One region of the Thermosinus thermophiluss DSM 23256 genome, then DNA from elsewhere that is predicted to be linked to it. Evidence: riboswitches for the same ligand, from Rfam matches in the RefSeq annotation. Region 1 holds a riboswitch; each other region holds the start of a gene.
What was found. A riboswitch is a leader RNA that binds a small molecule or an ion and turns the genes downstream of it on or off. The one in region 1 is predicted to bind lysine.
Positions count from the first base shown of each region.

Region 2: another riboswitch for lysine. It lies ahead of lysA (diaminopimelate decarboxylase); the one in region 1 lies ahead of BLQ99_RS07905 (ABC transporter substrate-binding protein).
Region 3: another riboswitch for lysine. It lies ahead of BLQ99_RS02635 (amino acid permease); the one in region 1 lies ahead of BLQ99_RS07905 (ABC transporter substrate-binding protein).
Region 4: another riboswitch for lysine. It lies ahead of dapB (4-hydroxy-tetrahydrodipicolinate reductase); the one in region 1 lies ahead of BLQ99_RS07905 (ABC transporter substrate-binding protein).

Region 1 is NZ_FNBU01000011.1:6,722-14,346, forward strand. Features, by position in the region: gene BLQ99_RS07885 (ABC transporter ATP-binding protein) at 1-602, opposite strand, end outside; gene BLQ99_RS07890 (ABC transporter ATP-binding protein) at 580-1,365, opposite strand; gene BLQ99_RS07895 (branched-chain amino acid ABC transporter permease) at 1,383-2,411, opposite strand; gene BLQ99_RS07900 (branched-chain amino acid ABC transporter permease) at 2,424-3,308, opposite strand; gene BLQ99_RS07905 (ABC transporter substrate-binding protein) at 3,414-4,559, opposite strand; lysine riboswitch at 4,752-4,927, opposite strand; gene BLQ99_RS07910 (AbgT family transporter) at 5,187-6,758, opposite strand; gene BLQ99_RS07915 (M20 metallopeptidase family protein) at 6,798-7,625, opposite strand, start outside.
Region 2 is NZ_FNBU01000021.1:7,243-14,867, reverse strand. Features, by position in the region: gene BLQ99_RS11540 (sodium-translocating pyrophosphatase) at 1-580, shown strand, start outside; gene BLQ99_RS11535 (alpha/beta hydrolase) at 849-1,583, shown strand; gene BLQ99_RS11530 (PaaI family thioesterase) at 1,585-1,977, shown strand; gene rnr (ribonuclease R) at 2,004-4,277, shown strand; lysine riboswitch at 4,383-4,562, shown strand; gene lysA (diaminopimelate decarboxylase) at 4,682-5,968, shown strand; gene BLQ99_RS11510 (LL-diaminopimelate aminotransferase) at 6,257-7,489, opposite strand.
Region 3 is NZ_FNBU01000003.1:18,408-26,032, reverse strand. Features, by position in the region: gene BLQ99_RS02640 (flavodoxin family protein) at 1-279, shown strand, start outside; gene BLQ99_RS02635 (amino acid permease) at 446-1,801, opposite strand; lysine riboswitch at 1,908-2,085, opposite strand; gene BLQ99_RS02630 (IS256 family transposase) at 2,479-3,705, shown strand; gene BLQ99_RS02625 (DUF1836 domain-containing protein) at 3,888-4,049, shown strand; gene nagB (glucosamine-6-phosphate deaminase) at 4,659-5,372, opposite strand; gene BLQ99_RS02615 (N-acetylglucosamine kinase) at 5,414-6,433, opposite strand; gene argH (argininosuccinate lyase) at 6,399-7,625, opposite strand, start outside.
Region 4 is NZ_FNBU01000002.1:3,638-11,262, reverse strand. Features, by position in the region: gene BLQ99_RS01310 (glycosyl hydrolase family 18 protein) at 1-437, shown strand, start outside; gene BLQ99_RS01305 (N-acetylmuramoyl-L-alanine amidase family protein) at 466-1,347, shown strand; gene BLQ99_RS01300 (M16 family metallopeptidase) at 1,483-2,733, shown strand; gene BLQ99_RS01295 (dCTP deaminase/dUTPase family protein) at 2,744-3,193, shown strand; gene BLQ99_RS01290 (hypothetical protein) at 3,282-3,599, shown strand; gene BLQ99_RS01285 (YlmC/YmxH family sporulation protein) at 3,621-3,917, shown strand; gene BLQ99_RS01280 (general stress protein) at 3,978-4,610, shown strand; lysine riboswitch at 4,697-4,872, shown strand; gene dapB (4-hydroxy-tetrahydrodipicolinate reductase) at 4,984-5,778, shown strand; gene BLQ99_RS01270 (aspartate-semialdehyde dehydrogenase) at 5,803-6,831, shown strand; gene dapG (aspartate kinase) at 6,854-7,625, shown strand, end outside.

The sequences.
Region 1 (7,625 bases):
TCGGCTATCGACAGTGCCATCCGCGCGTTTTGTTCCACCAGTAAAATAGTCGTACCCATACTGTTGATGTCCAAAATGGTCTGGAAAATTTGCCGCACCAAAAGCGGCGCCAGGCCCATCGACGGCTCGTCTAGCAGCAGCAGTTTGGGGCGGCTCATCAGGCCCCGGCCCATGGCCAGCATTTGCTGCTCGCCGCCGGACAGCGTTCCCGCCGCCTGATGCCGCCGCTCGGCCAGCCGGGGAAACATCTCATAGACTTTGGCCAGGTCCCGCTGCACATCCTTGTCTTGGCGCGAGTACGCGCCGAGAATAAGGTTGTCGGCCACGCTGAGGCGGGGAAAGACCCGCCGCCCCTCAGGCACGAGGGCGATCCCGCGCCGCACGATGCCGGCCGTGGACGCACTCGTGATGTCGTCGTCCTGAAAGCGGATGGTGCCGGTGCGGCTGCGCAGCAGCCCGACAATGGTCTTAAGAATGGTGGTTTTGCCGGCGCCGTTGGCGCCGATAATGGTGACGATTTCGCCTTCTTCGACCGTCAGGCTGATGTCGCGGATGGCATGGATATTGCCGTAATAAACATTAATGCCGTCGATGCTTAACAAGCGAATCCACCTCCGGTCCAATGTAGGCTTCGACAACCTTGGGGTTATGACGCACTTCGTGCGGCCGGCCTTCGGCAATTTTTTCACCATGGTCGAACACGACGACCCGCTCGGCAATATTCATGACCAGCCGCATTTGGTGTTCAATAAGCAGGATGGTGAGTCCCCGCTCTTTGAGCCGGGCGATTAGCTTTAAAAGTTCGTCCACTTCCCTGGGGTTCATGCCGGCGGCAGGCTCATCAAGCAGGATAAGTTCTGGCTCGCTGGCTAGGGCCCGGGCGATTTCCAGCCGGCGCTGGGCGCCGTAGGGCAGATTTTTAGCCATTAGATTGCGGTAAGGCGTGAGACCGACAAACTCTAGTAGCTCCCGGGCCATCTCCTCATTGCGCCGCTCTTCTTCTTTCAGGCGGGCCGAGTGGATGAGGCCGTCCCAAAGGCCCGAACGGCCCCGGCTGTACCGGCCGACAATAAGATTGTCCCGGGCCGTAAGGTTGGGGAACAAACGGATATTCTGGAACGTACGGGCCATGCCGCGCCGCGTGATGTCATGGGCCTCCACCTTCGTCACGTCTTCGTCCTTAAAGATAATGCGCCCCGACGTAGCCGGCATAATGCCGCTGACAACATTGAAAAAAGTGGTTTTACCCGAGCCATTGGGGCCGATGATGGCCACCACCTCGCCGGTGTCAATGTGAAAATCGACATTGTTTACTGCCCGCAGGCCGCCAAAGGTCTTGCACAGCTTTTCGGTTTTCAGCAGCATGGCGTTTCCTCCTTTCTTTAGCGGCGAAACACGGTGTCGGCGCCGAGGATGCCCTGGGGCCGCACGCGCATCATGACCATGAGCACAAAGCCGAAGAAGACCAGCCAGGGGTCAAAGGGCAGGTGGACAAAATCTTTAAAGTAGCGCAGCCCTTCGGGAATAAAAGTAAGGAGAAAGGCCCCCAGAAATGAGCCGGGAATGCTGCGCGCGCCGCCCACCACCACCATGGTGAACATCATGATCGACTCGGTGGAGCTCAGCATATCGGGACTGACAAACGACAGATAATGGACGAACAGGCTGCCCGCCAAACCGGCGAAAAACGCGCCCAGGCAGAAAGCGAGCAGCTTATAGTACGCCGTATTGATCCCCATCGCCGCCGCGGCAATCTCGTCTTCGCGAATGGCGGCAAAGGCATGGCCGATCCGCGAATCTTCCAGGCGGGACATAAAGAAGGCCAAGGCCAGGGCGAACACCAGCGCTGTAACGATAAAAAGTTCCTTACCGGTCGCGCCCACGTCGGTAAAGCTCACGCCGGCAATGCTCGGCGTGAGCAGTCCGGGTAACCCGGCCGGCCCGCCGGTTACTTCCAGGTTGAGCGCGATAAAGCGAAACACCTCGCCACAGGCATAAGTCACAACAACCAGAAACGGCCCTTTGACGCGCAGCGCCGGCGCCCCGAGCGGGATGCCCACCAGGGCGGCGGCCACACCGGCGGCCAGAAAGGCCGGCCAATAGGGAACGTGGTAAAGCTGGGTAAGTAGCGCCGATACATAGCCGCCCAGGCCGAAGAACGCGGCATGACCAAGCGAGGTCTGGCCCACATAGCCGGAAACAAAATTAAGGCTGAGCGTAACAATACTGTAAATCAGGCTGACAAAAACGATGTGCTTGAAGTAAGGGCTGAAAATATAGTCCTGAGCGTCAATAAGCGAGTCCAGGAAGGTGATAAGCAAAATCACGGCGCTAAAAACGACAGCGGCGCGGGGACTGTGAACAAACCTTGTAAGCGACTGCCGCCATGCGGGTGCGAGAGCAGTTGTCATGACGCCACCTCCCTATACCTTTTCCTCGAATTTAAAACCCATCAGGCCGGTGGGCTTAATGACCAGCACCAAAATCATGACAATAAAGGCAATGGCGTCGCGATAGCCCGAGGAAATATACACGGACGCGATATTTTCGGCCACACCGAGCATCAGCCCGGCCACCATCGCCCCGGTGATGCTGCCTACCCCGCCGAGCACGGCGACCGCCCAGCCCTTCAGGCCGGCCATGGCGCCCATCATCGGGTCGATTGCGTACAAAACACCGACCAGGACACCGGCGGCGCCGCCTAAGAGGCCGCTTACCCAGAAAGTGATGGTAACCAAATGGTTGACCTCAACCCCCATCAGGCTGACGGTCTCAATGTCCTGCGACGCGGCCAGCATGGCCTTGCCCATCATGGTACGGGTGATGAACCACTGCAGAAAGGCCATTATCACGAGGGTAACCACAAAAATGAACACCTGAAGGCTGTTAACCGTCAGCGAAGCGCCGCCAAACTGCAAGGTCATGACGGAAAAGTCCAGGGTAGGGGGATAGGCCCGGGAATGGGGCTCCCAGATAATGGCCGCCAGATTGCGCAAGAAAGTAGACGCCCCCAGCGCCGTAATAAACAGCGCCAGGCGGGGGCCATTGCGCAGGGGACGGTACGCCAGCCGGTCAATCAGAAAGGCCGTAAAGCCGCTGGCGACCATGGCCAGAATGAGGGCGGCAAAGAGGTTCAGCTTAAAGTGCGTAATGAGCAGAAAGCCCACAAAGGCGCCAATCATGAACACCTCGCCGTGGGTCCAGTTGATAAGACCGATAATGCCGAATACTACCGTCCAGCCGATGGCAATAAGGGAATAAATCCCGCCCAGGGCCAGACCGTTGATGATTTGCTGCAGCAAGAGCATCTTGTCACCCCCAAACTTTTAACCGCGGAGAGCGCAGAGGCGCGATCCCCATTATTGTATAGCAAAAAGCGGGAAGCAGCTATCGACCGCTTCCCGCGCTGCATTTTACTGGTACAGAACAAACTTGCCGTCTTTTACGGTGATATATAAGTACGGGCGGACCCAGTCGCCTTTATCGTTAAAGGTAACCGTGCCGGTAATCCCCTTGTAGCTAGTCTGGGCCATGGCATCCCGGATGTTTTCCCGGGTGATGGCGCCTTTCTCCGCCGCCTTCTTCATTGCCTCGGCCAGGACGTACATCTGGTCGTAACCGAGGGCGGCGAACGTATCGGGCTCCATATTATACTTTTCTTTATACTTCTTCACGAAACTTTGCACGGCCGGATCAGGATTGGAGGCCACGAAGGCGCCCAGGAAAATGGCCCCTTCCGCCGCCTTGCCGGCGATTTCCACGAATTTCGGGCTGTAGAAACCGGTGCCGCCGACGATTGGTATGGTGAGGCCGAGTTCGCGGGCCTGCTTGGTAATCAGGCCGCCGTCAGTATAGGTGCCGGCCACGGCCAGCGCGTCAACCCCCTGGGCCTTGATCCCGGTGAGCAGGGCCGAGTAATCTTTGTCGGTAGCCAGATAGGCCTGGTTGGACACGACCGTTACGCCATGCTGTTTGAGCGTGTCTTCGATCGCCGCCGTCAAACCCTTGCCATAATCGTTATTGGGGTACAAAATGGCGACCTTTTTGGCCCCCAGCTTCTTGGCGATCAAGTCGCCCATCAGGATGCCGACCTGGGCGTCCTGCACGGCCATGCGGAAAAAGTATTTGCTGATGCCGCTCAGTTTGGGCGTGCTGGACGAAACAACCGAGTGCGGCAGTTTGGCTTTATCGGTAATCGGCACCATCGCCAGCGTATTGGAACTCAGGCACGACCCCACGATGGCCATGACGTTTTTCTGGTCGGCGAATTTCTGCGCCCCTGCCGCCGCCTGCTTGGGATCGCCGGCATCGTCGTGGAAGAGGATCTCGATTTGCTGCCCCTTAATGCCACCGGCCTTGTTAATCTCCTCCCGGGCCAGTTCTATGCCGTTCTTATGGCTCACGCCGTAAGTAGCGCTGTCACCCGACAGCGGGTTAACCATGGCAATCACCAGATTGCCTTTGCCGGCCGACGTGCCGGAACTGCCGCCGCACCCGGCCGCCGCCACCAGGAAAATGAGTACCACCACCAAGGATAATAATTTCATATACTTGGACACGTACACCCCTCCTCTTTTTCAATGCCTAACTCCGTCCGGGTCGCTATTATGCCGCCCAAACCCCTCCCTGCTGCGAAAAGTCAATATACCATATGAAATGACCGCTCCAGATATGATCGGACATAAGTAAAGGCCCGGCAAGCTACTCACCGGGCCAAAAGACTGCTGCAGATATTTGCTGGAATATACGCCAGATGAGATAGCGCTCCACCAATTACGCAATTGGTGACAGTCCGGCGCCTGTTCGACGCAGGACCAGCATGACCGGTTCGGCAGCCGGCCATGCTTCGGCGGTCACCCTTTCCCTCCAGTTCAGCGATGCCCTTCTCCCTGGAGCTACTCATGTTGCCCGCACCTCTATCTTTGGACGTTCGGTATATTACTTTTGCGTTAATTGTATAATATTGGTAAACAGAATGTCAATAACTTTTTAATAATTTATTTTAGTTAAAATTTTATGTAAATATAAGCGGCATCGGCGCATGCATTTTTAACAAAACTGCAAAACCACCAAGGCCGCAAAGGGTAGCGGGCGCGACACGTGTCGCGCCAAAAAAGGGATACTTTTTAGAGCTTCGCGCCCTTTGCGTACTTGGCGGTTAAAAGCTTAATTACAGATAAACTTAATTACAGATAAATCTTAACGCCCGGCCCGAGCGGCAAGTCGAGCAGAATAAACACCATCAGCCAGGCGGTCCAGGCAACCAAAAAGCCGATGCCGAAGGGGAGCTGCATCGAGACCAAAGTGCCCATGCCGACCTTGGTGTTACTGGAGTACTTGGCCATAATGCCGAGCATCACCGGCAAATAATAGTTAAGCGGGGTAATGCTGTTGACCGAGCTCTCGCCAATGCGGTACGCCGCCTGAGTCAGCGCCGGCTCATAGCCTAACAGGCCGAACATGGGGACAAAGACCGGCGCTAAGATCAGCCATTTGGCCGAGCCGCTGACAATGAATAGGTCAACGAATGCGGAAAAGAGGATAAAAGCGAGGATAAGGGATATGCCGGTAAAGTCGAGTGCTTTCAGAAAATCGGCGCCCTTGATGGCCAGCACGGTGGCGAGGTTGCTTTTATTGAACCAGGCAATAAACTGGGCGGCGGAAAAAGCGGTGACGATAAAGCTGAGAATGCCGGACAGACCTTGCCCCATAAATTTAGCAACATCGCTTTCCTTTTTAATAACGCCTTTGCCAATGCCGAACGCGATGCCGACGGTCATGAAGAAGAAAAAGAGCAATGGAATAATGCCGTCCAGGAAGGGCGACTTAGGCAAAATGGCGTGCGTCTTGGGATCGCGCAAGAGGCCGTTTTCCGGAACCAGCAGGATGAGGAGCAGCGCCACATACCCCAGCGCGGCCCAACCGGCGTAGCGCAGGCCCTTTTTCTCTTCAGCGGTAAGCGCATGGTCGCTGGCCTTCATGTCAAAACCGGTTACGGGATGTAGCCGGTCAAGGCGCGGCCCCACCACTTTCTCGGCAATCAGCGTCCCGACAATCGTCAGGATAATGACGGACGAACTCATGAGATAATAGTTAATCAGCGGGTGGGCCGGCGAATTGGCCGTCTGCGGAATAGTACCGATGGCCGACTGGGTAATACCGGCCAGCAGCGCATCGGTGCCGGCGGGCAGTACGTTAGCGCTAAAGCCCGCCTGCGTGGCGGCGAAGGCGACCGACATGCCCATCAGCGGGTTGCGGCCCATGCTGGCGAATACGGCGGCCGCCGCCGCGGGGATAAAGACGGTGGCGGCGTCAGAGGCCAGGTTACCGTTGATGCCAAGGAAAAAGATGGTGCTGGTAACGGCCCAGGACGGGACGCCGAGCATGATCCGGCGGACAAAGGCGCTCACGAAACCGGTGGCTTCGGCCAGGCCCATGGCCAGCATCATAACGACGACCAGCCCCAGGGGCGGGAAGTTGACGAAGTTTTTCACCATGTCCTGCAGGATGTAGCGGAAGCCGTCGGCGTTGAGCAGGTTTACCACCTTTACGACTACCGGCTTGCCGCCCTTGCCTATGTACGACGCCGTTGCCCCGTCAAAGACCCAAGATAATACCAGAACAATTAGGCCTAAAATGGCAAAAAGCATAAAAGGCGAGGGAAACTTGTTACCGATGAATTCAATTACATCAAGAAACTTTTGGAACGCACCCACTTGCGGCGGTGCATGCGGGGTTTGACGCGAAATTTCCGCCATGCAAAAACCTCCTTATCCTTAATAGCTTAAAATTTTTAGTTATGACGCCCGCAGCGCGGCGTCAGCGGCATAAGCGGCCAGCGCCTTCCGGGCGACGCTATACATGATCCGGGCGCCAAGCAGCAGGGCCCGCTCATCCACATCGAACCGGGAGCTGTGCAGCGGATAAGCGTTGCCAGGCTGTTGACAGCCGAGCAGGAAAAAGGCGCCCGGAACCTTGGTAAGATAGCGGGCAAAGTCCTCCGCCCCCAGGATGGGCTCTACCGACTGCAGCGCCGCACGGCCGATCACTTCGGCGGCGGCATCGGCGACAATGCCGGCAGCTTTGGCATCGTTCACCAGCACGGGATAGCCGAACTGATAGTCCAGCTCATAGCCGGCGCCGTAGGCGGCCGTCACGCCTTGCACCATGCGCTCCACCAGCTTGGGGATGGCCTGGCGCACATTCTCGCTGAGCGTACGCACCGTGCCTTCCATGACCACTTCGCGCGGGATGACATTGTACCGCTCGCCGCCGCGGATGGTGCCCACCGAAATAGTAGCCATATCGCGCGGACTGATATAGCGGTGCATGATCTTGCTTAGCCCCTGATACACTTCGACGGCGACGGCGATGGCGTCAACGCCTTTGTGCGGTTCGGCGGCATGCGCGCCCCGGCCCAGCACTTTAATGGTCAGACGGTCGGACGCGGCCATCATCGGACCGGTCCGCAAGGCTACCTGCCCCAGGGGAACGTCAGGCCAGACATGGAGGCCAAAAATAGCGTCCACTTTAGGGTTTTCCAGCACGCCGTCGTCGATTAAGAGTTGGGCACCGCCGACCGGCGCCGCTTCTTCCGCCGGCTGAAACACCAGCTTGACCGCGCC
Region 2 (7,625 bases), on a different contig from region 1:
CCTGCTGGTCGACGGCAAACTGGTCGTCAACCTCACCGAGCCGGGGGTCATCATCGGTATCTTCCTCGGCGCCACCTTGCCGTTCATCGTGTGCGCCCTGACCATGGAAGCTGTCGGTAAAGCGGCCTTTGAAATGATCGGCGAAGTCCGCCGCCAGTTCCGCGAGATTCCCGGGATCATGGAAGGTACCGGCCGCCCCGACTATGCGAAGTGTGTCGATATCAGCACCAAGGCGGCGATTCGCGAAATGATCGCGCCTGGCTTGTTCGCCGTTGGCACGCCGCTGCTTGTCGGCTTCCTGCTCGGCGCCAAAGCGCTTGCCGGATTTTTGGCCGGCACCACCGCCGCCGGCGTGCTGCTCGCCATCTTCATGTCCAATGCGGGCGGTGCCTGGGACAATGCCAAGAAGTACATTGAAGCCGGCAAATACGGCGGCAAAGGCACGCCGACGCACGCCGCCGCCGTTATCGGCGATACGGTAGGCGACCCCTTCAAGGATACTTCCGGCCCGGCGATGAACCCGCTCATCAAAGTTGCCGGTACCATCTCCCTCATCATCGCACCGATGTTGTTCTTCTAACACTGAAAGCGCCAGGTCTAGCCCTGGCGCTTTTTAACTATGGAAAATGGTAAGCGGAAAGTAGAAAGTGGTATGAAGTATGAAGTATGAGGTATGAGGTATGAGGTAAGTGGTGGAATGATGTTGCTTTCTATTGCTTGTGGCGCCATTTATTGGCATGATCATCTTTGCGGTTTTATTAAAAAGGCGCGTTAGCGCTTTTGTTCTTGCGGCGGTGTTTAGAATTGCCTGATAATGGTATAATGATAATACCATAGGAGGTGGTCTGGTGGCGATTATCCGTGGCGCCGAGCCGTTTTTGCTGCCGGGCGGCGACTACGGCGTGCTGCTGGTGCACGGCTTCACCGGTTCGCCGGCCGAGATGCGGCTGGCCGGGCAGTACCTGCACGACCGCGGCTATACCGTGCTGGCGCCCCGTCTTTGCGGCCATGGCACAAACGAGCGGGAAATGCGTTTGACGGTTTGGCCGCATTGGTACGGCGCCGTTGAGGACGGCTATCATCTGCTGCGGGGACTGTGCCGCAAAGTCGCCGCCGTTGGCTTGTCGATGGGCGGACTAATGGTGCTGAAATTGGCGGCCGAATACCCTGTGGACAAGGTGGTTTCCCTCAGCGCCCCGATCTACATTGCCGACCGGCGGCTGCACCTGTTGCCGGCATACCGGCTCTTTCGGCGCTATATTCCGAAGAAACGCAAACGCTATGACGTCGACCCTATTTACACCGTCGGCTATGACCGCACGCCGCTAGATTGTGTTACCAGTTTATTGGCACTTATCAAGCATGTTGATAAGCTGCTGCCGGTGATTACGGCGCCGGCCCTCGTCATTCAGTCCCAGGCCGAGCATACCGTGCGGCCCGAAAGTGCCCGCCACATTTTTGACCGCCTGGGGAGCGCCGACAAACAGCTCATTTGGCTCCGGCGGTCAGGGCACGTGGTGACGCTGGATGTCGAACGGGACGAGGTTTTTGCCCAGATAGACGTGTTTTTGAGGAGAGAGTGAGATGGATCAGCGAAACGAGTGGTGCTTCGCCTGCGGGCGACTAAATCCGATCGGTCTGAAATTAACTTTTCGGGAAGAAAACAATACATATGTCACTAATTTTACCGCCGGGCCGGAGCATCAGGGGTATGACGGCATCGTCCACGGCGGTATTGTCAGTACCCTGCTCGATGAAATCATGGCCCGCTATATTTATGCCAAAGGGATGAATGCCGTAACCGCCAGGCTGGAGGTGCGGTACCGCCAGCCCACTCCGGTTGGACAGGCCCTGACGGTTGTCGGTTGGATCGTGGCCAAGCGGGGCCGCATCTATGAACTGGCCGGCGAGGTACGCCTGCCGGACGGCACGGTGACGGCCGAAGGCAAGGCGCTCGTTGCCGTCGTTGACAAATAAATGTATAAATAAAAGGACGGGAGAACATGGGAAAAACGGCCTTAAGGGATAAGATCCTTAATTTTATGCGCAATGACGCCTACCGGCCGCTTACTGCTGAGGACCTAGCGGAGGAAATGGGCCTTAAGGGCAAGGAACTGATCGATTTTTGGCCGATCCTGCATGAGCTGGAAGCCGAAGCTCTGATTATCAAGACCCGCTACGGCAAGTACGGTGTGCCGGAGCGCATGAACCTCATCGTGGGCCGTTTCCATGCCAGCGGCAAGGGTTACGGTTTCGTTGTTCCTGACAACCCCGAAGAGCCGGATATTTATATTACTGCTGATGCCGCTATGACGGCCATGCACAACGACCGGGTCGTCGCCCGCATTCATCGCCGCACCCCTGTCCACGGCAAAAAGCGGGAAGGCGAAATTATCCGCATTGTCGAGCGGGCCAACCACCGGATCGTCGGCACCTTCGCGGCCAGCCGCCACTATGGCTTTGTCGTCCCCGACGACCCCCGCCTGGGGCAGGACATCTTCGTGCCCAAAGGCGAAAGAAACGGCGCCAAGGACAATGCCAAAGTAGTGGTGGAAATCACCAAGTGGCCTGAGCGGCAGCGGAGCGCCGAAGGGCGGATTGTGGAAGTACTGGGGCAAAAAGGCGACCCAGGGATCGAAATTTTATCCATCATTACCAAGCACAATCTGCCCCGGTCCTTTCCGCCGGAGGTGGAACGGGCGGCGGCTGACGCGCCGGCAGAGATCAGTGCGGCGGAACTGGCGGGACGGCGCGATCTCCGTGACCTGCCCATCGTCACGATTGACGCCGAGGACGCGAAAGACCTGGATGATGCCGTCCATGTCGAGCGGCTGTCCGCCGGCCGCTATCTGCTCGGCGTCCACATCGCCGACGTGAGCTACTATGTGCGGGAAAATACCCCGCTCGACGTCGAAGCCCGCCGCCGGGGAACAAGCGTCTATTTGGTCGACCGGGTGCTGCCGATGCTGCCGCCGCGGCTGTCCAACGGCATTTGCAGCCTTAATGCCGGCGAAGACCGCCTGACCTTGTCGGTCCATATGGAAATCGATGCCGGCGGTCGCATTGTCCGCTACGAAATATTTCCCAGCGTAATCCGCGTCCATACGCGTCTGTCCTATAATATCGTGCGGCGGATATTGGTTGACCGGGATGAAAACTTGCGGCGGCAGTATGCCGACCTTGTCGACCACCTGGAGGAAATGGCCCGGCTGTGCCATATCCTGCGGGAGCGGCGTATGCGCCGCGGAGCCATTGATTTCGATTTCCCGGAAATAAAGGTCAAGCTGGATGAGGAGGGGCGGCCGGTTGAACTGGTCAAGCGGGTCCGCAGTCTGGCCGAGTCCATTATAGAGGAGTTCATGCTGGCGGCCAACGAGACGGTGGCCGAACACCTGCACCGGCTTGGCGTGCCGGCAGTCTACCGCGTTCACGAGGAGCCGGACCCGGAAAAGATGGAAAAGCTCAACGATCTTCTCCATAATTTTGGCCAGCGGTTAACTTCAGTCGACGATATTCATCCGATTGCCCTGCAGAAAGTGCTTACCCGCATTGCCGGCCGGCCGGAAGAGCGGATTATCAGCACGGTTATGCTGCGCTCGCTCAAACAGGCCCGTTATGAGGCGGAAAACCTTGGCCACTTCGGCCTGGCGGCCCGGTATTACACCCATTTTACCTCACCAATCCGCCGCTATCCTGACCTCATCGTCCACCGCATTTTGCGCGAAACTTTCACTACCGGCGAATTGTCGGCCAAGCGGCGGGAAAAGCTGGCCAAAATGCTGCCGGCCGTGGCCCAGCACTCGTCAGAGCGGGAGCGGGCGGCGGCTGAGGCCGAACGGGAGACGGTAGACCTTAAGAAAGTGGAATACATGGCCCGGTTCGTCGGGGACGAATTTCCCGGCATTATCAGCGGGGTGACCGCCTTCGGCCTGTTCGTTGAGCTGGATAACGGCGTCGAAGGACTGGTTCATGTTTCCAGTATGGATGACGACTACTACCAGTTTGCGGAAGAGCAATATGCCCTGATCGGCGAGCGCAGTAAGCGCACCTACCGCCTGGGCGATGCGGTAGCGGTACGGGTGGTGCGCGTCAATCCCGCCGACCGCACCATTGACCTTGCCTTTGCCGCCGAACCGTGGCGGGGCGAAGCTGATAAGGCGGCCAACGACCAAGGCCGGAAAGGGAACAAGGTCAAGGGCAAAACGGGGAATAAACGCCAGTCCAAAAGCGGCGGCAAGGCCAAGGCGGCTGCCAAACCGAAAAACCGCTTGAAATAGCCTTCTCAACGCGGGGGAAGAGAGTCTGCCGTGAAGGCGGGACGGGCGGGAAAAAGTGTTGACACACCTGCCTCGCTTCGGTATACTAGAGACGATAATTAAATATAGTGAGATAGAGGTGCGGCTATTAAGAGTATGCATTCATGAGCAGGCCGGCGATGAAGGGTGCAGAAAGGAATATCCGCCGAAGCAGCAGGTCATGGCCAAGGACCTTCTGCTGGTCTTGCCGCTAAATAAGGGTAAGACTGTCATCCGAGCAAATTCGGGTGGAGCGCTATCTTGCACGGCTAGTATAGGGCTTGGTATAAGCATTTTTAGCGGCTTGCGAGATGGTCTCGCAGGCCGTTTTCATATTAGCTGAGGCGCTCCCGGCCGCATTCAATATTCTAACAGGAGGTATCCTTATGGCAGAGAAAAAGCTCCCCTTTACCAAAGCAAAATTGGAAGAAATCATTCGCCAGCATAAGACGCCTTTTCATATTTATGATGAGAAGGGTATCAGGGAAAATGCCAGAAAGTTGACGGCCGCGTTTGCCTGGGCGCCTGGGTTCAAAGAATATTTCGCCGTAAAAGCAACGCCTAATCCGTATATCCTGCAGATCCTGCGGGAAGAAGGATTCGGCGCCGATTGCAGCTCGCTCGCCGAACTGGTTCTGGCCGAAATGGCCGGCATTACGGGCGAAGAAATTATCTTTTCCTCCAACGACACGCCCGCTGAGGAGTACATTAAAGCCAAACAATTGGGCGCGATCATCAACCTGGACGATATTACCCATATCGAATTTTTAGAAAAACACGCCGGTCTGCCTGAGATTATTTCGTTCCGCTATAATCCCGGGCCGCTCCTTAAACAGGGCAACACCATCATCGGCAAGCCGGAAGAGGCCAAATATGGTTTGACGCGCCAGCAGCTATTTGACGCTTACCGCATCGTGCAGGCCAAAGGGGTTAAGCGGTTCGGCCTGCATACTATGGTCATCTCCAACGAGCTCAATCCGCAGTGCTTTGTCGAAACGGCCAACATGATGTTTGACCTGGCCATTGAAATTTATCAAAAACTTGGCATCAAGGTTGAGTTTATCGATTTGGGCGGCGGTATTGGCATTCCCTACCGTCCCGAGCAACAGCCGGTTGACCTTGCCTATGTGGGTGAAGAAATCCGTAAGGCCTATGAGGCCAAGATTGTCGCTAACGGCCTGCATCCGGTCAAGCTGGCCATGGAATGCGGCCGCATGATCACCGGCCCGTACGGCTATTTGGTGGCACGGGTGTTGCACAAAAAAGAGATTTACAAGAACTACGTCGGGCTTGATGCCTGCATGGCCAATCTGATGCGGCCCGGCATGTATGGTGCGTACCACCACATTACCGTGGCCGGCAAGGAAGATTGGCCGGCTGACCATATTTACGACGTAACCGGCTCACTGTGCGAAAACAACGATAAGTTCGCCATCGACCGTCCGCTGCCCCGCATCGACATTGGCGATATTGTCGTTATCCACGACACCGGCGCCCACGGCCATGCGATGGGCTTCAACTACAACGGCAAACTGCGTTCGGCCGAACTGCTGCTGCGCCCCGACGGCAGCGTCAAACTCATCCGCCGCGCCGAAACCCTTGCCGACCTGTTCGCTACTCTTAACTTTCCCCAGTGCGAACTGAGCCTGGCGGCCGCGTCGACAACCGAATAAAAAAGTCCTGTCAGCGTATGCGCTGACAGGACTTTTTTACTGTGCGAAATTTTTTTAACCGCCAAGTACGCAAAGAGCGCAAAGTAATTTTTAGGCGCGACATGCGTCGCGCCCGTTATACCCTTTGCGGCCTACCCTGAAAAGCGTAAAACCGCAAAGTGCGCAAAGAACGCAAAGGGCTACGCGCGCGACAGTTGTCGCGCGAGATTAGTTCAAAAACTTACTTTTCATGCTTTGTGGTGCCATTTATTGGCATGATTATCTCCGCGGTTCAATACTCGGTTTTCTTTACAGCTTGAGGCGGGTTTTGATGCGCTCGATGGCCCGCTCGGTGTTTTCGCGGCTGCCGAACGCAGTAAGGCGGAAGTAGCCCTCGCCGGAGGGACCGAAGCCGGAGCCCGGTGTACCGACGATATGGGCTTCGGTAAGGAGTTTGTCAAAGAAAGCCCAAGAGTCAAGGTTATGGGGCGTTTTAAGCCAGATATAGGGGGCGTTGACGCCGCCAAAGACCTGCAGGCCCACACTCTCAAGCCCTTCGCGGATGATTTTGGCATTGGTCATATAGTACTGAATGATTTCGCGGATTTGCTTTTGCCCTTCGGGGCTGTAGACGGCTTCGGCGCCCCGCTGGACGATGTAGGGCACGCCGTTGAACTTGGTCGTCTGGCGGCGGTTCCACAACTTGTTGAGCGGATACTTTTCGCCGGCGGCGGTGGAGGCCATGACGGTTTTGGGCACGACCGTGTAGGCGCAGCGCGTGCCGGTGAAGCCGGCCGTTTTCGAGAAGGAGCGGAATTCGATGGCTACTTCTTTCGCACCCTCGATTTCGTAAATGCTGTGGGGAATATCGGGTTCTTGGATGTAGGCTTCATAAGCGGAGTCAAAAAAAATAATCGCGTCGTTCTCCCGGGCATAATCTACCCATTTCTTAAGTTCGGCTTTGGACAGGGTAGTACCGGTCGGGTTATTGGGCACGCATAGATAAATCATGTCCACTTTTTCCTTGGGCAGGGCGGGGACAAAATTGTTTTCGGCGTTGCAGGGGAGATAAACGATTTTTTCAAAGCGGCCGTTTTTATACTCGCCGGTCCGGCCGGCCATGACGTTGCTGTCAAGATAGACCGGATAAACAGGGTCGGTAATGGCCACAATATTGTCGATGCCGAAGATTTCCTGGATGTTGCCGACATCGCTTTTCGAGCCGTCGCTGACAAAGACTTCTTCTACATCCAGCTTCACGCCGCGCGGTGCATAGTCGCCTTCGATGATTTTTTCAATAAGGAATTCGTAGCCTTGCTCAGGACCATAGCCGCGGAAGGTAGCAGCTTGTCCCATTTCATCGACGGCCTTATGAAGGCTTTCGATAACGGCGGGGGCCAGCGGGCGGGTTACATCGCCAATACCAAGGCGGATAATGTCGGCCTCAGGGTTTTCGTTTTTAAACTTGGCGACCCGGCGGGCAATTTCGGCAAAGAGATAACTGCCGGGCAATTTCAGATAGTTTTCATTGATCCTTGCCATGTTTGCTCTCCTTTACGAAAAAACTTTAAGTAATCTACATTATACAATATTATACAATGATTTTTCCAGCGATGGTAGTTTTTCCCCAAAGTTTTCCCGGCATTCCTGCCTAAGTGGGTCGCTGCGGTAAATTTTT
Region 3 (7,625 bases), on a different contig from region 1:
CAAATGAAGAATTTTTTTGACCGCTGGTACACCTTCATGGATGCGGACTATCAAATACGTTATCTGCCGGGGAAAAAATACATTACCGTTACGGCCAGCGGCGCACCTGCCGAAGTTTTTCAATCTTTATCAGACTACCTAAACCATTGGCTCGGCAACTTTTTTAAGATGGAACTCGTGAAAAATATCGTCGGCGGCGGTTTGGGACCGGCAGATGCCATCAACAGCCAGCCCGAACTTCTCGCTATGGCCGAGAACACTGGACGCTCCCTAAAATAATGCAAGGACAATAACTGCCACATTCTTGGCCTGAGAAAGCAGCAGGGCTCCACCACAGTAGTGGTGGAGCCCTGCTGCTTTTTAAATTATTTACATTTGCCTCAGAAAGCTTCGTCGAAGAATAATAACTGCAACAAGACCTTAATTAGTGAGGCAGTCTTAGCGGTTACGAATTAATATTTGCAGTTTCCATAACCGACTGGTTGCTAAGCTTCATATACAGATAAACGGGAATACCGATAAGGATAAGCAAAAAGCCATACATAACAGCCTCGGCACCGCTGCCGTAGATGGTCCACAGGGCATAAGCGAAGCCCAAGAGCGAGAGGAAAGAATTTTTGATAAAATTCCCAAAAGAGAACTGCCCGGTACGTTTGGACAGTAGCAGTATTTCGGCCGCCGCGGCAAAAACGTACGGCGGCAAAAAGGATAAGGTAGCTAATAAAATCATGAAGTTATAGGCCGCTGTCAGCGAATCTACATAGTTAAGGATAAGGATGACGTTAGCAATAATGCCGCTGACAATAAGCGAAGTGTGCGGCGTAGCAAACTTAGGATGAACGGAGGCGAGACCCTTAGGCAACAAACCGTCCTCGGCCGCGGCGAAACTGATGCGGGCAGTAGATAATACCCAGCCGGCAGTGGCGCCGAGGGTGGAGACAAGGGCGCCCAAAGCGATAAATTCCGAACCCCAGCCGCCGGAATACTGGTTGAGAATATCAGCCAGCGGCGAGGAAGATTGCGCGAGTGCATCTTGGCTCATCGTGCCCATGGCTACCAGGCTTATCGCCAGATACAGCACGGTCGTCAGGCCAATACCCCAGATGGTGCTCAGACGGACGTTGCGCTCCGGGTTTTGTATCTCACCGGCGGCAACGGTGGCCGACTCCAGACCGATGAACGCCCACAGTGTCGCGGTAGCGGCAGCCGAGATAGTTTCAATGCCCTTTCCCTCCGGAAACATCGGCCCGGCAATTTTGAGGTCGAAATGACCGGCGCCGACAATCACAAACACAATTAAGGGAACAACTTTCAAGATGGTAGTGATAAGGGTAACAAGACCGGCCTCCCGTACCCCTTTAATATTAATTAACGTGAAAAACCACAGCAGAAAAGATGTAATAGTAAAGGCCACAAGCCCATTTTCTTTAACGATCGGGAAGAAAAAGGATAAATAGCTGGCGAAAGCCGTTAAAATAGCAGCATTGCCGATAATAGCCCCAATCCAGTATGACCAGGCATTGATAAAGCCGGTAAACTCACCAAAGGCCATTTTGGAGAATGCGTACGGGCCGCCGGTTTGCGGGTATCGGGAGCCTAGATTGGCGAATGTCAACGCGAGCAGGATGGATCCGATGCCGGTAAAGGCCCAGGCCAGGAGCGAAGCCCCAGGGCCAGCGCTGTTGGCAAGCGTGTTCGGCATCATAAAAATACCTGAGCCAATCATGTTGCCCATGACCAGCGCGGTGGCCGCGGCCAACCCCAGCCCTTTTTTTAACTCAGGTCGCGGCTTGCTCTTCATAATGTTCTGTCCTCCTTCTTTAATCTTTATCAAAACAAAAAACAGGTACCGAGGAGATATCTCAGCACCTGTTCAAAGGCATTCTTGGGCCTTAGAGCCAACGTAGTTCTGAGATAGCGCTCCACCGAAATAAACATTTCGGTGACAGTTCTGTGCCTATTCGACCCAGACCCAGCCTGGGAAAACCGAGCAATTTTCCCAGACTTCGGCGACAACTCCTTTCGCAAAGACCCATTTGCTCAAAAGTCTTTGGTACTCTTAGTTATCGCGCCTCTACTCTACAGTTTCTTTATTTAAATTCCTACTAAAGTGTAGCAGCAAGTACATTACGTGTCAACTGGAGAAAAACAACGAAAATATGGAAAATATTCCCTTTAGAAAAAACGCGTATACTCGTTATTGAGATTATTGGGGTGTTATAACAGGTAATGTTGTAAGCGGCGGCGAAAATGTTTACGCGCCAAAAAAAAGAAACTGATAAGTCAGACTGATCCTGCGACTATAAAACCAAACGAGGTGCAGCATTTCAATGAAAAAAATTAACTTAACCGAACTAATCGAGCGTGTCCGCGAAATAAATAATATTCCGATTGAAGCAATCCCTGACATCGAGAATGTATTCTAAACTGTGTAAATGGCAATAATCTCCAATAGAATGATGAAAGGGAGATATCACCATGACACAGTTAAACGAAAAGGAAATACAGCTCGCAGCACTGATCTGCGAAGGCTGTACAACACCCGCCGAGCTGACGGCGAAACTCAAGAATTTGTTTTCCGGAGCGCTAGAAAAAATGCTTGAAGCCGAAATGGACGAGCATCTGGGTTATGAAAAGCACAGCGTTTTGGGAAATAACAGTGGCAATAGCCGCAACGGTTACGGCAAAAAGACAATAAAAAGCGAATGGGGCGAGAGCGAAATCAAGGTTCCGCGCGACCGAAACGGCACCTTTGAGCCGCAGGCCATCGAAAAAAGGCAGACACGCACTGACGACATCGAAGCGAGGGTTATGGCCATGTACGCCAAAGGTATGTCCACCCGTGATATTGAGGATCACCTCCGCGATATATACGGGGTAGAAGCCTCAGCGAGCCTCATTAGCCGGATCACTGACAAACTTATGCCGGCTGTCGTTGAATGGCAGTCGCGGCCTCTCGATGCTATATATCCAATCGTCTTCTTAGACGGGATCATGTTTAAAGTACGCAAGGACAGCCGTGTTGTCAATAAGTGCCTTTACTCCGTCTTGGGGATCAATCTTGAAGGGCGTAAGGAAATACTGGGGATATGGCTGTCAGAAAACGAAAGTGCGAGCTTCTGGGTTACCGTATGCAACGAGTTGAAAAACCGGGGCGTGGAAGATATCTTCATCGCATGTCGCGACAACCTTAGCGGGTTCTCGAACGCCATTGAGACGGTTTTCCCCAAAACGGAGCAGCAGCTGTGCGTGATACACCAGATCCGCAACTCCACAAAATACGTGCCGTACAAGGACATAAAGCCGGTCATGGCGGATTTAAAGAAGGTGTACGGAGCGCCGACGTTGGAGGATGCAGAATACCGACTGGAGGAGTTTCGTGAAAAGTGGGGCAGGAAATACCCGCAAATCCTTAAATCATGGGACGCAAACTGGGCGGAGCTGTCCACCTATTTCAAGTACCCGCAGGAGGTCCGTACACTGATATACACCACAAACGCGGTGGAGGGCTTCCATCGGATGTTACGCAAGTTCACCAAGACCAAGACGATATACCCGACGGACGATGCGGTTAGGAAATCAGTCTATATGTCAGTGCAGGAAATATCCAAGAAATGGAGTATGCCGATCCGAAACTGGGGAATAATATTCGGACAGTTGATGATCTTCTTTGAGGATCGGCTACAGGGTAAAATGGCTATATAGCCCAGGGGCTCTGCCCCCGGACCCCCGGGGTTTATCGCTTTTGTTTTCCAGGGCGGCAGTAAAAGGCGGCTCCTATAGGAATCCGCCCTGCCAAACCTCACTCGCCGCTCGGGTCGCTCCCCAGCGTTGCCCTATCCTGCGTGTGAATAAAAGCATTATTATTATGCACAAATTATTGTTAGATTATTCCATTTACACAGATTGCCGGACACTCCCCTGACATCGAATTATATATGGATCAACTATTAAGCTTTCTTAATCAACGCTTAAATCCCCAAGGTATAAAAACGGACAGCCAGATTTTTACCAAAACAATGATAAATAACCCTCCTCGATCATTTTAAATGCGGTTTACAAGGTTGTTAATTATTAGTATCAGACCAACCGTGGCTAAGGAAATAGCGGCTGTAATTCCATAAGCAAAAGCAGCATAGCTATAAATGTCCATTGTTCTCCCTCCCTTCAATTATGTTAAATAGCAGAACGAATAGTCATGGTTGTACACAATATACAGTGCATTATATACATTAATAAAACATAAAAAGTTATCACCTCTTTATCTAAGCTACTGGTGATAATTTTGGTGGTTTTCAATACTACGTGAAGTAGTTCATAGTGTTGAAAATAAAGAACACCTGGTTTGTTTTGATTATTCAAAACAAACCAGGTGTAGACTACTAAGCGCCCATTACCTTTCCGGCAATAGACCGTAAACTCCACGGCTTGTATCCCGGCTTTTTGTATAGGAACAAATTCCCATCCAATCCGCCCCGCATATACATTTGCCGCATAAGTATATTTAATTTACGGCGCAAATGAAAAAAGGAATCAATTTTAATTTAATGATACCAAATTCTCAATTATTATTCAATATGTAATTATCATTGGTGTGTTTAACTTGTGACATTGTTCCCAACCCTTCTATATCAAGGGGTTGGGGGTAGCCGTACTATTCAAATCTTGATATCGGTAATTATCGTCACATCCCTATGCAATTGCAAAATGCTGGCGGGAACAATCGTGCTGACTTCGCCGTACACCGCCTTGCGCAATATTTCTTTTTTATTATCGCCGCTGACTAACAGCAGTATTTTGCGCGCTTGCATGATTGTGCCAATGCCCATGGTGATTGCCTGTCGTGGCACCAAGTCCATACTGGAAAAAAAGCGCGCATTGGCTTTGATGGTTTCGGGCGTTAGGTCGACTACATGCGTCCGTATCGCAAGATTGTGCGAAGGTTCATTAAAGCCGATATGACCGTTTAGACCAAGACCCAGTATTTGCAGATCAATCCCGCCCGCCTGTTCAATTTTCGCGTCGTATCGGCGGCATTCTTCGGCAAGGTCAGGAGCAATCCCATTAGGAATATTGATGTTTTCCGGCTTTAGCCCAGCTTTAATCCAAAAATGAGCTTTCATATACATTGCGTAGCTTTGCGGGTGATCCGGCCCCAGGCCTACATACTCATCCAAATTAAAAGTACACGTTTCGGCAAAACTTATTAACCCTTCTTCCACTAAACGGATCAAATATCTATACATACCGATCGGCGTTTCCCCTGTTGGCAGGCCAAGGACTAAAGCTGGATTACGCAACACTTCCCGTGCCACCCACCGGGCAGCCATTTGGCTCATGGCCTGGTAGTCGCTCGTATATATATACTCCATGCCTCTGCTCCCCCCATAAAACCATTCAAGTAACATTTATGTTATTTAATGTCAAAAAGCTGGCTGTTTAGCCGAGCCAATACCTTACGATGATCAATATCTTCATACATTAGCGCCCGCAAAACGCTACCACAGATTGGGGGGTATTGCGCGTCGACAAATTCCGCCTGCGGACATTCTGTTCTTATTACATCAATCAGCATAGCGCGCAAAAAAGTCGCTTTTTGCAACACCCCGCCTGACAACAACAAATAAAAAGGCGTCTGGCGAAGACCGAGGCGATTGATAACTGACATGGCGAGCTGTTTTAAGCTTAACACCGCATCCATCACAATGCCGCGCGCTTTCCAATCGCCCTCCTCGGCCAAACGGCAAACAACAGGAGCTAAGGCAGCAACTTGGTCAACGGAAAAGCTCGAACTATATACCCAGTCGACAATATCTTCCGGATCTGCAAACGCCAGCTGGTCCAATATCGCCTTTACAACACCGGATTCCCTTTCCCGTCCGTCGTAAACGTACATGACATGCGTCAACGCCGCTTTGCCGATGGCATAGCCACTGCCGGCATCATCAAGAAGATATCCCCATCCCCCTGCTCTTGAACGGTTCCCTTGCTTAGTAATTCCGCATGCTATCGAACCTGTTCCGGCAATAACCAAAACGCCATTCTCATGACCAATGGCACCAAGTAAGCTAATTATTCCATCATTGTCAACAATCGTTTCTTCGCTTTCTATGCCCAAACGCGCCAGCATTCTGGCAACGGCGTCAGAAACTAGGCGATAATCCTTGCGGGTATCAAGACCAGCAAGGCCAAACACGGCCGCCTTCAACTTGCGTTTCTGCCTGGACGGTGCTAGCGCTTTTCCAATCGCTTCCTCCAAGCTTCTTATTGCGACTGTTATTCCTACATTCTGGTAATTGCACGGTCCGCTACGGCCGCTACCCAGTACATCACCGTCAGTCGTGCACAGCACCGCCCGACAATTGGTTGCACCGCCATCAACGGCTAATATTAAACCTTCATGCTTTTTCGCTCCAGCTGTGCCCAACTTCATCCAACCACTCCAATGCCTTCTTTATCCGCAGCTGAATATCGATCACTGCAGCTTTGTTAGCTGCCAGTATCGGCCGGCGCTTGTTTATCATCCGTTCCACCTCGACAGGCGCCGGTCCACCGGGCAAACACCGGCGCATAACAAAGTTTACCGGATCAAGCGCCTGCGATATCATTTCATCATTTACAGCGATGGCTTTCCCCAATACCTCCTCCGCAGCGGCTGCCACCAGCCGGGCATCAATCCGGCGCACACCGATTTTCGCCGCAAGTGCTGTCTTGACCGCCTTTTGCACCACCGCATGCGCTTGCCGGAAAGATATCCCGCACTCTCTAACCAGTGTGTCCGCAAGTTCGGTAACGGTAGCAAAGCTTTCGCGGGCTCTGGCCAACAAAACATCGCTGTTTACCGTCATCGTGCCGATTACCGCCGCCGTTAGCCGATAAAGCTGCGTCGCAGTTGTAAGAGCTTTCCAAAGGTACGGCTGCATGTCATCTTCGGTGTCGACGATATCGCCAAACGGCGTATTGTGCAACATGGTCAAAACTGTTTCACAAAGCCCGGTCACACTAGAGGCGAGCGAACGAATATGCTCAAAAGATACCGGGTTACGTTTTTGCGGCATAATTGAACTTATCTGCACATAAGGCTCGGCGGCCGTCACCGCGCCAAACTCCTGGGTAGACCACTGCAGAAAATCGCTAATATATCGGCCTAAACTAATCATGGACATTTTGAGAGCCAATGCTGTTTCCCCTAAATAATCGCCGCCGGCAATAGCATCATATGAATTTTCGATAAAGCCGTCAAAACCAAGCAGTTCAGCCATCCTTTGCCGGTTGATCGCGAAACCGGAAGTGGTAATTGCCGCTGCGCCCAACGGGCTTTGGTTGACCGTGTCAAGCGCCGCCGTCAAGCGCTTATAGTCCCGTCCGAGCGAATCAAGCATGGCCATAAGGTAATGCGCCATTGTCGTCGGCTGTGCCTGCTGGGTATGGGTATAACCAAGCATAATCGTCAGCTTATGCTCGTCAGCGACTTCAAGCACTGTTTCCTTAAGCTCGACAAGCGCAGCTAACGCTTCAAGCAATTTTTCCCGGATAGCCATGCGGTACATCGCTACCCCCATGTCGTTGCGGCTGCGCCCCAGGTGAAGGTTGCCGGCGATCTCACCCGCTTCTTCTATCAACAG
Region 4 (7,625 bases), on a different contig from region 1:
AAATTATGATTATGACCTATGACAACCATGGTATGTGGAGTGATGCTGGTCCCATTGCCGATATCCGCTGGGTGGAACAGAGCATTCAATACGCTTTACAGTTTATCCCCAAACACAAGTTATATCTTGGCATCGCTACCTACGGCTACGACTGGTCGAACAAGGGCGTTAAAAGCTTGACTTACGCTAATGTTATGGATCTGGTAAAGCGATATAATGTCGTGTTGCAGTGGGACGAACCTTCTAAATCGCCACATTTTACTTACACCGGCGCGGACGGACTCGCTCATCAGGTCTGGTTTGAAAACAGCCGGAGCCTGCATTACAAACTAGACTTAATTAACAAGTATGACCTGGCCGGTGCTGCCCTATGGAAACTGGGCGATGAAGATCCCAATTACTGGTCGGTCTTAAAAGCAAAGTTATTAAAACAATAGACACTAAAACATATTTAGGAGGTTTTACGTGAATTATCTAAAGATAATATCATACTGCTTACTGTGTGTTCTGGTAGTAGGTCTTTTGGCTCCTGTTCAAAGTGCGCATGCCGCTCCGGTTGATGATGTATTGAAAACGCTAACTGCCTCTACGGCGCCTACTGACGGTAAAGGCGTTAACCTGTTTGAAAAATTGTTTGACCTATTATTTAACAAAATCTTGGGACCGATCTTAAATATTTTCAATGGTGGAAAAGCGGAAGCACCCGCCTCGACTTCGCCAATAAAAGTTACTCCTCTGCCGCCGTCTTCTTCCGGTCCGATACAGGATACAGGCGTGCTGCGCGGCAAGGTAATTGTCGTCGACCCCGGCCACGGCGGTAGCAATCCTGGTGCTGTTGCTTTTAATACCCGTGAAGCGGATAATAACCTGGCTGTGGCCTTAAAACTTCGGGATAAACTTGCTCGTGCCGGGGCCAAAGTCATCATGACTCGCAGTACAGACCGTACGGTAGCACCGGAAGGTAGCTCTTTAGGCGAAGAATTGCAAGCAAGAGTGGATATTGCCGAAGCAAATCATGCTGATATTTTTGTAAGTGTTCATTCAAACTCCAATCCCGACCCTCGTATCGCCGGCGCGATGACCTTCTATCCCAGCGGCCGTTCGCAGTCATTGGCCTTAGAAGTGCAAAGCGCGCTAATTGAGTCCACAAACGCCGTAGACAAGGGCGTGGCGCCTGCCACCTTCTATGTACTGCGCAATACCTCGATGCCCAGTATTTTGGTTGAAATGGGCTTTGTCACCAATGAACAGGAAGCTAAAAAGCTCCAGGATGATTCCTATCGCAACAGCATTGCTCAAGGAATTTATAACGGGATTGTCCGCTATTTTAATAAGAATAGCAAATAAAGTGCCAACAGAGATGTCGCTAGTTGGACATCTCTGTTTTTTCTTGCCTAAGGGAAATATAATAATGGCAACCGGAAGGATTTTTCCCGAAACGGCAGAATTTAACTGAGATACTATATGGAGAAGGAGCTATATATGTACCGTAAGACATTGTTAGACAACGGCATCAGGGTCATATCAGAGTCGATTCCTTACGTAAAGTCTGTTACGCTCGGTATCTGGGTGGGTACCGGCTCACGCAATGAACAAGATGATAACCATGGTATTTCTCATTTTATTGAACACTTAATGTTTAAAGGTACCCATCAACGTTCAGCCAAAGAAATCGCTGAAATGGTAGACGCAGTAGGCGGCCAGCTTAACGCCTTTACCGCCAAAGAATATACTTGTTATTATATCAAAGTCATTGACAGTCATCTTGACTTGGCTATTGACATTCTGAGCGACATGCTGCTCGCATCTAAATTCGACCCAGAAGATATTAAGCGCGAACGCGAAGTAGTCTTGGAAGAAGTTAAGATGTACGAGGACTCACCCGACGAACTAGTGCATGATTTGCATCTTGATCACGTTTGGCCTGGTCATCCCTTAGGGCGTAATATCTTGGGCACATTGTCTTCTATTAGTAGATTTGACCAGCGACGGGTACTTGACTATTATGATGATTTTTACCGTCCAGATAACATCGTCGTTACTGCGGCCGGTAACCTGGCTCATGACGAACTGGTCGAATTAGCAGAGCGTTATCTTGGACACTTGACGGGAACAAAACGACAACTTATTTTGGATAAGCCTACATTTACACCTGTGAGTAAGGTGTGTCCCAAGGAAACGGAACAGGTTCACCTTTGTCTTAGTGCGGCAAGTGTTCCGCAAGACGCCCCGGAAATATATGCTGTTCATGTTTTAAATAACATTTTGGGTGGCGGGATTAGCTCAAGACTCTTTCAAACAATTCGCGAGGAGCGCGGTCTTGCTTACTCTGTCTATTCCTATCAAACTAATTACAGTGATGCCGGGTTATTTACTGTTTACGCGGGCACCCGTCCGGCCAATGCGCCGCAAGTTCTGGAAATCATTTTGCAAAATCTGGCAGATTTAAAGGCTAACGGGGTTTCGGACGAAGAATTGGTTAGGGCCAAAGAACAGCTTAAAGGCAACCTGCTTTTAGGTCTAGAGAGTTCCAGTAGCCGCATGTCGCGAATTGGTAAAATGGAAATTACGCTTGGCAAATATATAACCCTGGATGAAGTGGTTGAAAAGATTGACCAAGTTACGGCGGACGATCTGCGAAACATCATTAATAGGTTGTTTGGTTCCGGCGCGTTGTCGCTGACTACCTTGGGGCCTGTAAAAGAAATGGCATTGCCGGAATTAAAAATTTAGGAGTAAGTTCATGCGCCAAAGAGGTTTTGAAATAGTATCGAGCTATATTGACAAAGGCATTGTGCTTCCGCGGCGGCAGACAGCGGCCAGTGCCGGTTATGATTTCGCAGCCGCGGAGGATGTCGTTGCTGCGCCTCAGACGGTTACGCTTATTCCGACCGGGTTAAAAGCCTATATGCTGCCAGATGAGTATTTGAGCATTCATATCCGGTCAAGCCTGGCCGTCAAGCACGGTTTAAGTCTGATTAATGGTCAAGGTATTATTGACGCCGATTATTATAATAATCCAACCAACGAAGGACATATTATCCTCGCAGTATTCAATCATGGGACGCAAGCGGTGCAAATTGCGAAAGGAACGCGTATTGCGCAGGGCATTTTTAATAAATACATGTTGGTTGACAACGACCGTATAGCAGGAGCTACCAGGATAGGAGGAATAGGAAGCACGGGAACATAGACAGCGGCCATTTGGCCGTTTTTTCTTTTTGACATAAATTTTGTCTCTCTGCATATCCATTTGTTAGAAGTATGTAGGGGGGGACTACATGTATGCCATTGGCCTTATTATCCTTCTTACGCTGCTAATAGCATGGTCATTGTGGCTTAGGGCGTGCCGTTTCCGGCAAATGCTTGATGAAAACAAGACCAAACCGTCGCCGGTTTCGCTTGCCGTACAGGAACTGGTGGCGACCGCAGGCGGAATATATCTTTCACTGATTATGCTTGTGTCTTTTTTAAAATTGGAAATACCTTCAACGGTGGGACTTTTGACTGTCGCTATCGACCCGTTGGCGCTAATTTCCTTGGGCGTAGCCATTATTCAGCCGCTGTTTCTAAAACTCTACCTTCTTTTACATAAATAGAACTTATAGAGGGAGGATACTATGCGTCTAAGTGAACTATCAGGGAAAGAAGTAATTAATCTTGGTGACGGTACCCGTCTCGGCATAATTGATGAATGTGAATTAACTTTTGATAGTAAAACCGGGCGGATAAACGCTCTAATATTACCTACCCGTGGCGGGTTATTCAGTTTCTTCAGTGACAACCGGAGTTCGACAATTCCGTGGCATGCCATTAAACGGATTGGCGATGAGGTCGTTATTGTCGACTTGAACAACGCCATTGACCGCCTGTACGCTGGTAGTATGCGACGCGAGCGTTACGAAGACGAATATTAAAAGCGATGGTGGGAAGACTAACATTAAATTGTAATACAATTAATGTTAGGAGGGCATACCATGGCACCAAACAATACAAATCAACAAAATCAAGGTACAACAAACAATGTTGTTACAAGTTATGCCAAGACTCAAACTACATCCATGCAGTCGCAGGCAGTGACACAATCGGCTGTTCAAGGTCAAGCCGCTAAAACTGGCACCGGTGGTCAGAATGTAAAAATGGTTATCGGGGTCTTTGATTCCCACCAACAGGCTGAAAAAGCGGTAAGCGAACTGCGTAACCAGGGGTTTTCTACGGAAGAAATCAATGTTGTCTCCAAAGAACGTAAAAGGCAAAATAACACTGAATTTGTTGATGACGATATTACCGATGGCGCTCTTACCGGCGGAACATTGGGTGGGATCGGCGGTCTCATGGTAGGGGCAGGAGCGCTTGCTATTCCTGGTATTGGACCGATCGTTGCTGCCGGACCTATTGCCGCGGCATTGAGCGGCGCGGTAGCAGGGGGTATTGCCGGAGGGTTGATCGACTGGGGTATTCCGGCAGAGGTGAGCCGGCGCTATGAGCAGCATGTTGCTGAAGGCGGAATTTTAGCGGTAATCCGGTCTGATGCGACGAAAGTACAGCAAGCGGCCCAAGTTCTCCGGCAAAATGGTGCTCGGGACGTAGAAAGTCATAATGCCCGGTAGGAAAAATAATAAATTTTTTTAAATATGTTTGACACTGGTGTAACCATTATTATACAATGAACGTAAAATGAATAATAAACCTGCGCAGGGTGAGTAGAGGTGCGGTCCTCAAGAGTACTTTCAGGGAGAGTGGCGTCCAGGATCTGAAAGGAAAGGGATGACCGCCGAAGTACGAAAGAGTGCCAAGCTTTCGTGCTGGTGTTGCGCCGAACAGGTGTAACACTGTCACCAAAGTTAATTTTGGTGGAGCGCTATCTCAACTAAGGGCGGGGAAACACCAGTGTTTCTTGTTCCCTTTAAGGCTGTCTGCTAGTGGCAGCCGGTGAGATAGCGTTCACCGGCTGCTTCTTATTTTTATAGGAGGTGAAAGGTAATGATTCGGGTAATGGTGTGTGGAGCTTATGGGAAGATGGGTCGCGAAGTTTTGAAGGCAGTACATAGGGACGAACAACTCAGCATTGTAGGTGCGGTAGACATCAAGTCCAATTTTGATGATGTCGGTGAACTGATCGGTGCAGGCAAAATAGGTGTAACCGTTGGCAACGACCTGCAAACGGTCATTAACGAAACCAAACCCCAGGTTATGGTTGATTTTACAAACCCCGATACGGTAATGAACAATATCCGTATCGCAATTAAAAACGGTGTTTGTCCCGTAGTCGGCACTACCGGTCTTAGCGAGGCCGATGTGTCTGAAGTAAGGGAATTATGCAAGCAAAGTCGTGTAAATGCGATTATTTCCCCGAATTTTTCCGTGGGCGCAGTGCTTATGATGCAACTGGCGCAGGAAGCTGCGAAATATTTCCCCCATGTGGAAATTATTGAGCTGCACCACGACCAAAAACTGGATGCACCGTCAGGAACAGCGCTGCGAACGGCCGAGCTAATCATGCAGAACCGTGGCAGTATGCATCAGGGACATCCTGCCGAGGTGGAAAAACTGGCTGGTTCCCGTGGCGGCAATTTTGAAGGCATTCGTATCCATAGTGTGCGACTGCCCGGATATGTGGCTCATCAAGAGGTTATCTTCGGTGGTCTTGGGCAGACGTTAACGATTCGCCATGATTCCATTTCCCGTGAGTCTTTCATGCCGGGTGTGTTGTTGGCGTGCAAGCGGGTTTTAACCGTCGACGGACTTGTCTACGGACTGGAAAACATTATGAAGTGAACTGAGTAATAGGAGGCGAGAGTTATGAAATACAATGTTGCAATCTTGGGAGCGACCGGTGCGGTAGGACAGGAATTTATTAAGCTAATTGAAGAGCGTAAGTTTCCGGTGGGGAAGTTAAAATTACTTGCTTCCGAAAGGTCTGCCGGCAAACAGATGCAAGTTTTGGGCGAAACATATACTGTCGAAGAAGCAAAAGCCGAATCGTTCAAAGACGTGCAAATTGCTCTTTTTGCCGGGGGACCGGCCAGCAAGGTTTTTGCTCCGGAAGCCGTTAAAGCTGGCGCCGTCGTGATAGACAATTCCAGCACTTTCCGGATGGATCCCGATGTACCGCTTGTTGTCCCGGAAGTAAATCCGGAAGCAATTAAAAATCACAGAGGCATTATTGCCAACCCAAACTGCTCGACGATTATTATGGCTATGGCCTTAAAACCGATTTACGACCGAGTAAAAATCAAACGGGTTGTTGTTTCTACTTATCAGGCTGTTTCCGGAGCCGGCAAAGAGGCTATCGACGAATTAACCGACCAGGTAAAGGCAATAATGGAAGACCGCCCGGTCGAGGCTCGTATCCTGCCTAGCGCTAGCCTGCCCAAACACTACCAGATTGCTTTTAACCTGATACCGCAGATTGATGTTTTCGTTGAAGACGGTTACACTAAAGAAGAAATGAAAATGGTTCATGAAACCCATAAAATTTTCAACGATTATAGCATTGCCATTACGGCTACAACGGTTCGCGTACCTGTTTACCGCAGTCATTCCGAAGCCATTAACCTAGAATTAGCGGGGCCGCTCTCGGTTGAGGAAGCACGCAGTGCCCTTGCCGCTTTTCCCGGTGTTATCGTGCAGGATGACCCCGCCGAAATGCTCTATCCAATGCCACTTTATACATCTAATCGCGATGAAGTGTTTGTCGGCAGGCTTCGCCCCGATAAGTCGGTCACTTATGGGCTCAACATGTGGGTAGTGGGGGATCAAATCCGCAAAGGAGCGGCCCTAAATGCCTTGCAAATTGCTGAGTACATGATTGACCATAAATTAGTATGAGGTGTGACGGATGCGTATAATTGTGCAAAAATTTGGAGGGACTTCGGTCGCATCCTCCCAGGTTAGAGAACTTGTTGTCCAAAAAATTCACAGCGCAATGGAGCAAGGGTTTAGTCCTGTCGTAGTGGTTTCCGCTATGGGGCGGAAAGGGGACCATTATGCTACCGATACCCTGATTGACCTTGCCCGCTCCGCATACAAACATATTGCTGCCCGCGAACTAGATCTGATTATGTATTGCGGTGAAATCATCTCCGCGGTAGTCATGACAGGCACGCTGCAAGCAGCTGGTATTGATGCGGTCATGCTGACCGGCGGTCAGGCCGGTGTTATTACCGATAATAATTTCAATAACAGTCGAATTTTAAAAGTTGATCCTTCACGATTGATGGGCTTGCTCAGGATGGGCAAAACGCCAGTGGTTTGCGGCTTTCAGGGCGTTACTGTCGACGGTGAATTCACGACGCTTGGGCGGGGAGGAAGTGATACTACGGCGGCGGCTTTGGGAGCGGCTCTCAATGCCGAAATGGTTGAGATATACACAGATGTCGACGGAATCATGACTGCTGATCCGCGCATAGTGACCAACGCTAAAATTTTAGATTCCATTACTTACGCCGAAGTGTGCCAGTTAGCGCATCAGGGAGCAAAAGTCATTCATCCGCGGGCCGTGGAAATCGCAATGCAAAAAAACATACCGTTAGTGGTTAAATCTACTTTTTCTAACGCTCCCGGCACCTTAATAACGAGCACAGCAAAAGGCGACACGCAGGAAACAGCCGTTGCAGATAAAG